2 regions of the Gordonia jacobaea genome follow, and region 2 is predicted to be linked to the other one. Evidence: riboswitches for the same ligand, from Rfam matches in the RefSeq annotation. Region 2 holds a riboswitch; the other holds the start of a gene.
The links. A riboswitch is a leader RNA that binds a small molecule or an ion and turns the genes downstream of it on or off. The one in region 2 is predicted to bind thiamine pyrophosphate.
Positions count from the first base shown of each region.

Region 1: it holds a riboswitch for thiamine pyrophosphate, as region 2 does, so the genes downstream of both, thiC (phosphomethylpyrimidine synthase ThiC) here and ACRVY7_RS11815 (3-oxoacyl-ACP reductase) in region 2, are expected to answer to the same signal.

Region 1 is NZ_CBDRLS010000001.1:1,112,750-1,118,348, reverse strand. Features, by position in the region: gene thiC (phosphomethylpyrimidine synthase ThiC) at 1-1,607, opposite strand, end outside; TPP riboswitch at 1,601-1,711, opposite strand; gene ACRVY7_RS05175 (ATP-binding cassette domain-containing protein) at 1,855-2,817, shown strand; gene ACRVY7_RS05170 (ABC transporter permease) at 2,814-3,623, shown strand; gene ACRVY7_RS05165 (ABC transporter permease) at 3,620-4,471, shown strand; gene ACRVY7_RS05160 (GNAT family N-acetyltransferase) at 4,695-5,042, shown strand; gene ACRVY7_RS05155 (GlsB/YeaQ/YmgE family stress response membrane protein) at 5,112-5,414, opposite strand; gene ACRVY7_RS05150 (barstar family protein) at 5,545-5,599, opposite strand, start outside.
Region 2 is NZ_CBDRLS010000003.1:215,519-221,117, reverse strand. Features, by position in the region: gene ACRVY7_RS11860 (hypothetical protein) at 1-130, shown strand, start outside; gene ACRVY7_RS11855 (NADPH-dependent FMN reductase) at 205-768, shown strand; gene ACRVY7_RS11850 (DinB family protein) at 940-1,533, shown strand; gene ACRVY7_RS11845 (2OG-Fe(II) oxygenase) at 1,813-2,466, shown strand; gene ACRVY7_RS11840 (Ada metal-binding domain-containing protein) at 2,475-2,735, shown strand; tRNA gene ACRVY7_RS11835 (tRNA-Val) at 2,821-2,892, opposite strand; tRNA gene ACRVY7_RS11830 (tRNA-Gly) at 3,127-3,199, shown strand; tRNA gene ACRVY7_RS11825 (tRNA-Cys) at 3,222-3,295, shown strand; tRNA gene ACRVY7_RS11820 (tRNA-Val) at 3,315-3,389, shown strand; TPP riboswitch at 3,537-3,633, shown strand; gene ACRVY7_RS11815 (3-oxoacyl-ACP reductase) at 3,627-4,400, shown strand; gene ACRVY7_RS11810 (hypothetical protein) at 4,424-4,633, shown strand; gene ACRVY7_RS11805 (GNAT family N-acetyltransferase) at 4,837-5,421, shown strand; gene ACRVY7_RS11800 (alpha/beta hydrolase) at 5,481-5,599, opposite strand, start outside.

The sequences.
Region 1 (5,599 bases), on a different contig from region 2:
TGCTCGATTCGTCGGTCGATGTCTTCTGCCGTCACCAGATTGTGCTCTTCTGCATAGGCCCGCACGTCGGCGGAGATACGCATCGAGCAGAACTTCGGGCCGCACATCGAGCAGAAGTGAGCCGTCTTCGCGGGTTCCGCGGGGAGGGTCTCGTCGTGGTACTCGCGTGCCGTGTCGGGGTCGAGTGCGAGGTTGAACTGGTCTGTCCAGCGAAACTCGAAGCGCGCCTTGCTCAAAGCGTCGTCGCGTTCCTGAGCTCGCGGGTGGGCTTTGGCGAGATCGGCTGAGTGGGCCGCGATCTTGTAGGTGATCACACCGACTTTCACGTCGTCGCGATCGGGTAGCCCGAGGTGCTCCTTCGGGGTGACATAGCAGAGCATGGCCGTCCCGGCTTGCGCGATCATCGCCGCGCCGATCGCGGAGGTGATGTGGTCGTATGCGGGCGCGATATCGGTGGCGAGCGGGCCGAGGGTGTAGAACGGCGCCTCCTCGCACAACTCCTCTTCGAGGCGCACGTTCTCGACGATCTTGTGCATCGGGATATGACCCGGACCCTCGATCATCACCTGCACGCCATGGGATTTCGCGATGCGGGTCAACTCTCCGAGCGTGCGCAGTTCGGCGAACTGTGCCTCGTCGTTGGCGTCGGCAATCGAGCCCGGACGCAGTCCGTCGCCGAGTGAAAAAGTGATGTCGTAGCGCGCGAAGATCTCGCACAGCTCGTCGAAATGCGTGTACAGGAACGACTCTTCGTGGTGGGCGAGGCACCACGCAGCCATGATCGACCCACCGCGCGAGACGATTCCGGTCACCCGGCGAGCGGTCAGCGGTACGTAGCGCAAAAGCACGCCCGCGTGCACCGTCATGTAGTCGACGCCCTGCTCGGCCTGTTCGATCACGGTGTCGCGGTACATTTCCCACGTCAGCTTGGTTGGATCGCCCTTGACCTTCTCCAGTGCCTGGTAGATCGGCACAGTCCCGACCGGGACGGGGGAATTGCGCATGATCCACTCGCGGGTGAGGTGGATGTCGTCGCCGGTGGACAGATCCATGATCGTGTCGGCGCCCCAGCGCGTCGCCCAGACCATCTTCTCGACCTCTTCCGCGATGGAACTGGTCACCGCCGAATTGCCGATGTTCGCATTGATTTTCACCGCGAACGCCTTGCCGATGATCATCGGTTCGGACTCGGGATGACGATGGTTGGCCGGGATCACCGCGCGTCCGGCAGCGACCTCGCTGCGTACGAGTTCGACGTCGACGTTCTCGCGTGCGGCGATGAAGCGCATCTCGTCGGTGACGAGTCCTGCTCGTGCCCAGGCGAGTTGGGTCGACGCTCCGTCGACCGGGTCGGGACGGTGCCACTCGTCGCGGGTGCGGGCGAGGCCTGCCTCGACGTCGATCACGGCGGTGGAGTCGGTGTAGGGCCCCGATGTGTCGTAGACATCGAGGTGCTCGCCGTTGGTGAGGTTGATGCGTCGCTGCGGAACCCGTAACCCGTCGACGTCGGCGTAATGCTTGGTGCTGCCCTCGATCGGACCGGTTGTCAGGATGTCGGAGTCGACCTTGTACGCGGAATTGCTGCCGCCGGATACACGTGTGCCCATGAGATTCTCCCTACGCCGGCATTACCCGGACAGGTTCATGCGGTCAGCGGCCGCCTGCCGCCATCTCAGCCCTCGGTTACGTGAGAGCCCCCGCGTTGATTCGGTTGTGTGCAGTTCACTCTACTGGCTTGCTGCTGTTGCGTCACGAAACCGGGGGTAGCCCAACGCGAGTTCCTAACTTAGGATTGCCTTACCAACATACAGGGCGCTGTTCGAGCTCGCGACGATCCGGAAGGGTGCAACAGCGATGACGTTGGTGGAGATCGTAGGTCTGCAGAAGGATTACGGGGAGGTGCACGCGCTTCGCGGAATCGACGTCGAGATCTCCGAGGGAGAGGTCCTCGGCCTGTTGGGTCCCAACGGCAGCGGCAAGACGACGACCGTCTCGATCCTCGCGACGCTGCAGCGTCCGACCGCCGGGTGTGCACTCATCGCCGGACACGACGTCGTCGACGACGCGGCGAGGGTGCGCGAATTGATCTCTCTCACAGGGCAATACGCATCGCTGGACAACACCCTGTCCGCACGAGAGAACCTCGTCATGTTCGGCAGGCTCACCGGCCTGTCGTCGGCCGAGGCGAAGGGCTCCGTGGCACACGTGGCGGAGGCGTTCGGACTGAGCGAGTTCGTCGATCGTCGAGTGTCGGCGTTGTCGGGTGGCCAGCGCCGCCGGGTCGACATCGCGTGCGCACTCGTCACGCGCCCGCGGGTTCTGTTCCTCGACGAACCGACAACCGGACTCGACCCGCGTAGCCGTGCCGCGGTGTGGGAAACGATCGCGGCGCTACGAACCGAGGGCATCACCGTGCTGCTCACGACGCAGTATCTCGAAGAGGCCGATAATCTCGCCGACAACATCGTCATGCTCGATCACGGCTCTGTGGTCGCTCGCGGAACCCCCGAGCAGCTCAAACATCAAGCGGGATCGGCGATCTGCGAGATCACGCTGCTCGACGCAGCCGATGTGACACGGGTGCGGACCGCGCTGGCCGACCACGAATTCCTCGACGCCGCGACGTCGGCGCAGTCGCGTCCGGTCCTCGTCGTCGAGGCGCCGGGAGAACTCGACACTGTCGTCGCCGTCGCGTCGACGCTGCGCGCCGAAGGGGTGGGCGTCTTCGACATCGCGCTTCGCCGGCCGTCGCTCGACGAGGTGTTCCTGCAGTTGACCGACGAGAATCGCACTGCCAGTGAGGAAGTCGTGCCATGACGATCTCCGCGGAGCGAACGGCGGTGCGTCGGGGCGCGGCGCCACGCACGTCGGTCGGTTGGTCGACGGCATACGCTGTGCTGACCAGGAGGAGTCTCGACTCGTCGATCCGCACCGGGTTGCTCTTCTTCGCGATCGGCTCGCCGATCGTGTTCTTCACCTGCTTCTACGTGCCGCTGCACTCTCGCTTTGAACGCAGTGGCGTCGACTACGCGCAATACGTTGTGCCGCTGGTCATTCTGCAGGCCGCCATGTTTGTCGCCATCATTTCGTGTGAGATCGCGGGCGAAGAGGCGACCGGCGGTATGCGGGAGCGGCTGAGTTCGCTGCCCATCTCTCGCCTGACACCAGGGGCTGCGCGCATGACGAATGCTGTTGTGCGGATGTGTGTCTCGGCTGTATCGGTGTCGCTGTATGCGTGCGTGTTCGGCTTCAGGCTGCGCGGGAGCATCGTCGAATCGATCGGGTTCTTCGCGCTCGCAATCGTTTTCGCGCTCGCACTGAGCATGATGGCCGATGCTCTGGGTAGCGCCGCCACACACGCCGAGAGCGTTGGGCAGATGCTGATGATTCCGCAGCTGTTGCTCGTGATGTGTTCGACGGGCCTGGTGCCTGCCAATGCTTTTCCCGGGTGGATTGAGCCTGTCGTCCGCAATCAGCCCGTGTCGGTGTTCGCCGAGGCAATGCGCGCGCTCTCGACCGGTGCCGACGTCCAGACCGGGCCTGTCGTCGGGTGGAGCGTCGGACTGTTGGCCGTCGGAGCGCTGTGCTTGGCGCTGGCCGCACGAAAGGGGGAGCAGCGATGAGCGTCGACATCTCGCCGCGCGGTGCAGAAGGGCGCGGCGCGGCCGGAGCAGTGGAACGCAGAGCAGTGGATCGCAGGGCAGTGGGGTGGGGCGTCGGGGCGCGGGTGCTCGCGTCGACGCTGCTGCGGACGTGGTCGCGCGACCCCGGGGTGCTCATTCAGGCAGTCGTCTTTCCCGCCTTCCTTCTCGCGATGTTCCAGCTCGTGCTCGGCCGGATCACCACCGCCATCGGTGCCGGTCAGAGCATCTATGGCTACACCGGGCTCGTCGCGTTGGTCGGCGCGATGTTCGGCACGCTGATGACGGGCATCTACCTCGTGTCCGAGCGTGAGTCCGGGGTTCTCGGGAGGCTGTGGACGCTGCCGATTCCGCGGTCGAGTTTCCTGGCCGGCCGTGTGTTCGCAGAGATGGCCCGCACGTTGCTGGGCACGGTCGTGTTGTTCGGGGTCGCGGCGCTCATGGGATTTCGGTTCACCCAGGGGTGGCTCGCCGGGATCGGCGCGGTCCTGGTGCCGGTGGTCTTCGGTATCGGATTCGTCTTCGTGGTCATCGCGATCGCGACTGTCGCGCAGAAGTCCGTCGTCGACCATCTCGGGGTTCTGTTCTTGCTGATGCTGTTCTTCAACACGGGGTTCGCGCCGATCTCCGAGTACCCGGGATGGCTGCAGCCCATCGTGCGGTATCAGCCGATGAGTCCGGCGATCGACACCATGACCGGGTTGACCGAGGGCGGCCCGATTCTGGTTCCGTTCTGCCTCACCGTCGGATGGGCGGCGGCATTTGCGGTGGTTTTCGGCGTGCTTTCGATGCGTGGTTATCGACGGGCCGTCGAACGTGGTGCCTCGTAGCGAGCCGTCGACTCCCTGTCACAGGCGGGTGAACCGCAGACGAACGTTTGCCATGGATCTGTCTCGATACCGGCGATCTCGACTCAAAGTCCTTGAACCTACGCTCCCGCAGGTTACGATGTGACTGCGATCACACACCGTCGTGCCCGGAGGGGAACCGGACGCAGCAATCAGTGAGCTGTGTAGACGCTGCGAACGAGCCTGAAGAGGGGATGGACGAGCCATGCATCGGAAGAATCATCAACGGCCGACTCAGTCGGCGCGGTCGATCCTGCAGCAGATAGCGCAGGTCGTGCACAACCCGACGCGTGACAGATTCGAGCTGTGGGTTGCCGGTGACCTGGTGGGTGTTCTCGGATACTCGAGCGAGACGGTCGACGGCGAGACAACACTGACCGTTCTCCACACGGTGCTCTACGACGAGTACACCGGTCACGGCCTCGGTACCGGCCTGACGCGCAGCGTGATCACCTACGCCAGAAGCCAGGGCGCCCGGCTACGCCCGGTGTGCACCTTCACCAAGCACTATCTCGACGGCCATCCGGGGGTTGTTCCGCTCGCTCCCGCCTGAGAGCCGATCCCGAGAGCGGAGCCGGGCCTGCCCCCGCAGACCCGGCCCGATGAACTCAGCGCCCAGACGTCAGCGCCTGCTCTGAACCACGCCAACGATCCACAGCAGGATCACCGCGCCGAGAACCGCGGTGAAGAGTGTGAACCACCAGCCGCCGGACGCGGTGTCGACGAAGAAGCTCAGCAGGAAGCCGCCGATCAGTGCGCCGATGATGCCGATGACGATGTTCATCAAGATGCCGGAGCCGCCGCCCTTGACGATCTTTCCGGCGATCCATCCGGCAATGGCGCCGATGATGATGTAGCCGATCCAGCCGACGCTTGTCGTCGTCGTCGATCGTGCGAGTACCTCGGTTGCAGCGAGAATTGTCATGACCGACTCCCTATTTAGTGGTTCCCCGTCTGTCTGCAGGGGTGCTGTCAACGTAACCCGGTGTGGCGCGGTGCAACAAGCGTTCCGTCACATGCGTGGCAGTGGGTCGTTTGCCTCAGAGTAGTGGCCGTCACCGGCGGAGAAAATGGTCGTCACCGACGGTAACGACGGTGACGCCAGCTCGA
Region 2 (5,599 bases):
GCCGGACACCTGGGCACGTCACCACGCGTCGTCGGCGCTCGCTTCGGGCGATATTCCCGACATCGCACAGAGCTACGAACGCGGGTACCGCGCCGCACTGTACGGCTTCGTGAGGCGGGTCCGCCGCTGACTGTCGGGTGCACGTCCTGATTACCATCGATGGCGCAGACACCGCTTGCACATCCAACAGAGATAGAGACTCTTATGACCAGACTCATGATCATTCTCGGAAGTGTCCGCGAAGGCCGGATCGGCGGCCCCATCGCCGAATGGGTCAAGGCAGCAGCCGATGCCGACGACCGTTACGACGTCGACTTCGTCGACCTCGCAGAGCTCAATCTTCCTTTCATGGACGAGCCGAACCATCCGCGACTCAAGAACTACGTGAAGGACCACACCAAGGCGTGGAGCGCTCGCGTCGAGGCAGCGGACGGGTTCATCTTCGTCTTCCCCGAGTACAACTACAGCTACTCCCCCGCCATCAAGAACGCGCTCGACTACCTACACAGCGAGTGGGATCGCAAACCAGTCGGCTTCGTCAACTGGGGCGGCAACTCGGCCGGAACACGCGCCCAGGTCGCACTGCGGGTTGTCGTGTCAGCACTCGGGCTCGTCATGACCAAAGACAACGTCGAGATCAACTTCCCGCAGAAGCAACTGACCGACGACGGCATCTTCGAGCCGAACGAGCAGCAAAGCGCCGTGGTCAAGGCTCAGCTCGACGAGATCGTGAAGCTGTCTGAGGCATTGGCACCGCTTCGCGGATGACGGGCCTTGGCGCCGCTTCGCGGATGACGAGCCTTGGCGCCGCTTCGCGGATGACGGGCGTTGGCACCGCTTCAGAGCTGAGAGTCATTATTTCATTGCGGACCGAAACCGACCGCAATCGCTGAGAGGCTCTGATCAGAAGTTCACACCACCTCTGATCGGAGCATCTCGATGTATTCACCGCAGCGCGACAACGAAGCAACCGGTATCGCCAACTACGTGGATCAGCAGCTCGACGCGATCCGCGCCGCGGCGTTCGGCCTCACGGAGGCGCAGCTGCGCGAAACCCCTTGTCGGAGTGAGCTTTCCATCGGCGGCCTGATCAAGCACACTCTCGACGGCATGCGTGGAGCAGTCGAGCGACTCTCCGGTGAAGACGTCACGCCGACGGTCGACGCCGACGGCGTCGCCGACTACCTCGCCGGTTTCGTTGTGGGCGAGGACGAGTCGGTCGACGACCTGCTCAGCGACTTCGACACCACACGTGCGCAATTGCGTCGACTGATCCTGGCAAGCGACCCGGATGCGGACGCGATTGCGCCGCCCGCGCCGTGGTACGGCCAGCTCGAGCCGCAACCCATCCGGTTGCGCTACTTCCTCATTCACCTCATCGAGGAGTACGCACGCCATGCAGGCCACGCCGACATCATCCGAGAGCAGATCGACGGCATGGCCGTACCCGCCCTGGTGATGACCCTCGAGGGCGTGCCCGCGAATCAGTTCTTCACGCCCTACGAGCCTGCCGCGGGGACCATCGGAGCATGAAAGGGGTTGTCACGCAGGCGAGGTGCTCGGCAACACCGAGAACCGTGCTGGTGTAAATCTCATCTCACGTTTCAGCCCGCTGTCGCGACTACCCGGTGAGGGCGCTGGACGCGCTTGATAGTCGACCTGGGAGGACACGTGACCACAGCCGCGGAGAGGCAAGGAAGTCGCGGGGCTGACGCCGGCGCACACAGCAGCGTCGGCTCCACGAGGGCGACAGCCGGGGAGGCGTACTCGGAGCGTGTCGAGTCGGCCGACTGGCGAAGCGTCACCGCCGAGGTGAACGAGTACGGCGGTGCGCTTCTCCCCCGGCTACTGACCGCACCCGAAGTCGACGAGCTCCGAGCGCTGTACGACGCCGATGACGTCTTCCGCGCGACGGTCGACATGGGTCGTCACCGCTTCGGGGAGGGACAGTACAAATACCTGGACACTCCCTACCCGGAGCCGGTCGATCGTCTGAAACAGGCGCTCTATCCGCGACTGCTGCCCATTGCTCGGGATTGGTGGACCAAGCTCGGCCGCGACCCGATCTGGCCGGACACCCTCGACGAATGGCTGGCGATGTGCCACGCAGCGGGCCAGACGAAGTCGACGGCGATCCTGTTGAAGTACGGCGAGCGGGACTGGAACGCGCTGCATCGGGACCTCTACGGCGACCTCGTGTTTCCGTTGCAGGTGGTCATCAACCTCAGCAATCCCGGAGTCGACCACACCGGCGGGGAGTTTCTGCTGCTCGAACAACGCCCACGTGCACAGTCACGGGGAACCGCGTTCCTGCTGCCGCAGGGTCATGGCTACGTGTTCACCACCCGAGACCGTCCCGTCGAGTCGAAGCGCGGGTGGTCGGCAGCTCCGATCCGACACGGAGTCTCGGCCGTCCGCTCCGGCGAACGCATCACCCTCGCCTTGGTCTTCCACGACGCCGCGTAGGTGTGGAGGTGCAGGAGAAGACGTACGTGCTTCTCGGTGCGAATCGGAAGCCATACAGGAGCTCGACACCGGGAAGCCTTGGCGGACACCGACGTAGCCGCATCTACGGCGAGCTGGATTGCACCTCGGCGCTGCGGACGATAGCCCGGGGCGGCTACGTGAACAACCGCGTCTTCTTCCGCGACGAAGTGATTGCGATCGCAGCAGGTTACCGGCCGTGCGCGGTGTGCCTCCCCGAAAAATACCGGTCTTGGAAGAGCGCGCAGTGATCACGGCGCAGGTACTGCCGGTCAGGGAACCCTGTCGGGAACCATGCTCGGCGTCGAGACGACCCACCGAGCAGCGACATTCTTGTGGTCCCGGCTGGGATCGAACCAGCGACCTTCCCGGTGTGAACGGGACGCTCTTCCACTGAGCCACGGGACCGCGCGCGACGCGCAAAGGCGTCGGTGCACGAGGGCAAAGACTACACGGATCGACACCGGGAACCCAAATCGCGGCCCAAGGGTGCGTCGTGGTGCCATCGCGACACTCTCCGCCTGCACACTTCCCACTTTCCGAGGCTCTGACCAGGCGATTTGTTAGAAGCGTGTCGGTCGGATAATGTTCTGCATCGCATCGCGAGCAACAAATGGTCCACAAGATCTGCTCGCGAAGCATGCGGATGTAGCGCAGCTGGTAGCGCATCACCTTGCCAAGGTGAGGGTCGCGGGTTCGAATCCCGTCATCCGCTCGGCGCGAGTCGACTCGCATCTGGTGGTGTGGCCGAGTGGTGAGGCAACGGCCTGCAAAGCCGTGTACACGGGTTCGATTCCCGTCGCCACCTCCAAACCACCAATTTCATACCCGCGCGATTAGCTCAGCGGGAGAGCGCTTCCCTGACACGGAAGAGGTCACTGGTTCAATCCCAGTATCGCGCACCATCAGATCCCGCTGTTCGCAGCGGGATCTTTTTGTTCCCCGGCCCCTTGGCGCAGTTGTTTGGGATCCACGGGTACAAAAATGCCCCCGAGGATCCCACGCAACTCCGAGCGGTGCTTGCGTTCGCAACCCGAGTGCGGTCTGATTGCCAGACTGACACGGGGTGCCGACACAAGGTCGGCTGAGATCAGACCCGCAGAACCTGCTCCAGTTAGCACTGGCGAAGGGATGGTCCGAAAATGCCTGCAGCGCTGCCTCTTTCCGAGCACGTCATACTGATCACCGGCGCGGGCCGCGGACTGGGCGCAACGCTCGCACGCGCCGCGGCGCGTGAGGGTGCGCGTGTGGTCGTCAACTATCGACGCAGCGCCGACGCGGCAGTTGCGCTGGCAGCAGAGTTCGGCGACCGAGCACTCGCCGTCGAAGCCGACGTGACCGACCCCGACGCGGTTCAGACGATGATCGACACTGCGACAACCCATTTCGGCGCGCCTATCACGGCGGTGGTGAACAACGCCCTGCCCGACTATTCGTTCAACGGCGACGCCCGCTCAACCGCCGACACCATCACCACCGCAGAACTCGACGCGCAGTTTCGCGGAATCGTCGGCGGCGCACTGACAGTCGTACAGGCGGCGCTTCCGGGCATGCGCGAAGCCGGTACGGGGCGCATCGTCAACATCGGCACCAACCTCGTGCAGAATCCCGTTGTCCCCTACCACGACTACACAGCCGCCAAGGCCGCACTCCTGGCGCTGACTCGCACGCTGGCCGCCGACCTCGGCCCGGACAACATCACCGTCAACATGGTCTCCGGCGGACTCCTGCGCACCACAGACGCGAGCGCAGCGACACCCCCTGAGATCTTCGACGCCATCGCCGCGTCCACTCCCCTGCGGTCGGTCACCACACCAGAGGAATTCGCCGACGCCACACTGTTTTTCCTCTCGCCGTGGTCGCGAGCGGTCACCGGACAGAACCTCGTCGTCGATGGCGGCCTCGTCAAGGACTGAACACCGGCAGGCATACTGCGAGCATGAACATCGACTACCGCCCGGGCAGCTTCACCGTCGTCGACTCATCAGGTCGCGAGGCCGCATTCGACGGGGACCAGTACAAGTGGGAGATCACCGACGGCATGCTCATCGTCAACGCCATCACCACCGAGGGCCAGGGCGCGATGCCATATGAGGTGACCGAACTCCGCGAGATCTACGCGGGCTCGTGGCGACTCTCACTGGGGTGAATCCGGAGCTTCGTCGTGCATCTGAGCCCGCCGATCGCCTTCCGACGCCCTCGGCGCGGTCGTAGAATCGTATGCATGACTGCTGATATGACACCCGGCTGCGACAACCCCGACTGCACCTGCGGGCCCGAGTGCTCGTGCGGCGCCAACTGCACCTGCGGAAAGAAGTAGCGCCGCCTGTGCCACCACATCCGACCAGCCAGATGGCCGGCGATGCCGCACCCGAACAGCATTCCCACGGTGCCGTGGCCGTCGACGTCGTGGTCGACCCCTCACTCGCAGGCGTCGTCGCCGAGGTAGCTGCCGCAACCTTCCCCCTGGCCTGTCCGCCGCACTCGTCGCCCGACGACATCGCCGGGTTCATTACGACCAACCTGGCCGAAGCGAACTTTGCTGCCTACATCGCCAGCGACGAGAGTGACGTATTGATCGCACGCACATCCGACGGCACGACGGTGGGCTATTCGCTCGTGCACCACCGGCCACCGACCGACCCCGACGTCGCAGCGGTGGTCGTCGAGACACCGTCGTCCGAGCTGTCGAAGATGTACGTACTCCCCGACCATCACTCACGCGGTCGCACCGACCCGCCTGCACAGTTGCTGATGCGCGCCGCGATCGAGACCGCCCGTGATCGCGGCAGCGTGCTCGTCTGGCTCGGCGTCAACCAGGAAAACGTTCGCGCGCAACGCTTTTACACGAAGATGGGATTCGAGCGTGCCGGGGTCAAGACGTTCGACCTCAACGGCAGCATCGAGCACGACTTCATCCTGACCCGACGCCTTTAGACTGAGCGCTCCGGAACCGAGTCGGCGCGCCGGAACCGAGTCAGCGCGCCGGGATCGATTCAGCGCACGGGAACGTCGAGCGCCTTCGCGATCGTCGGCCATGCGCGGTGCAGATCCTGGTTCCAGTAGCCCCAGGAGTGCAGACCCTGCCGGAAGTTGTAGGTGATCTTCACGCCCG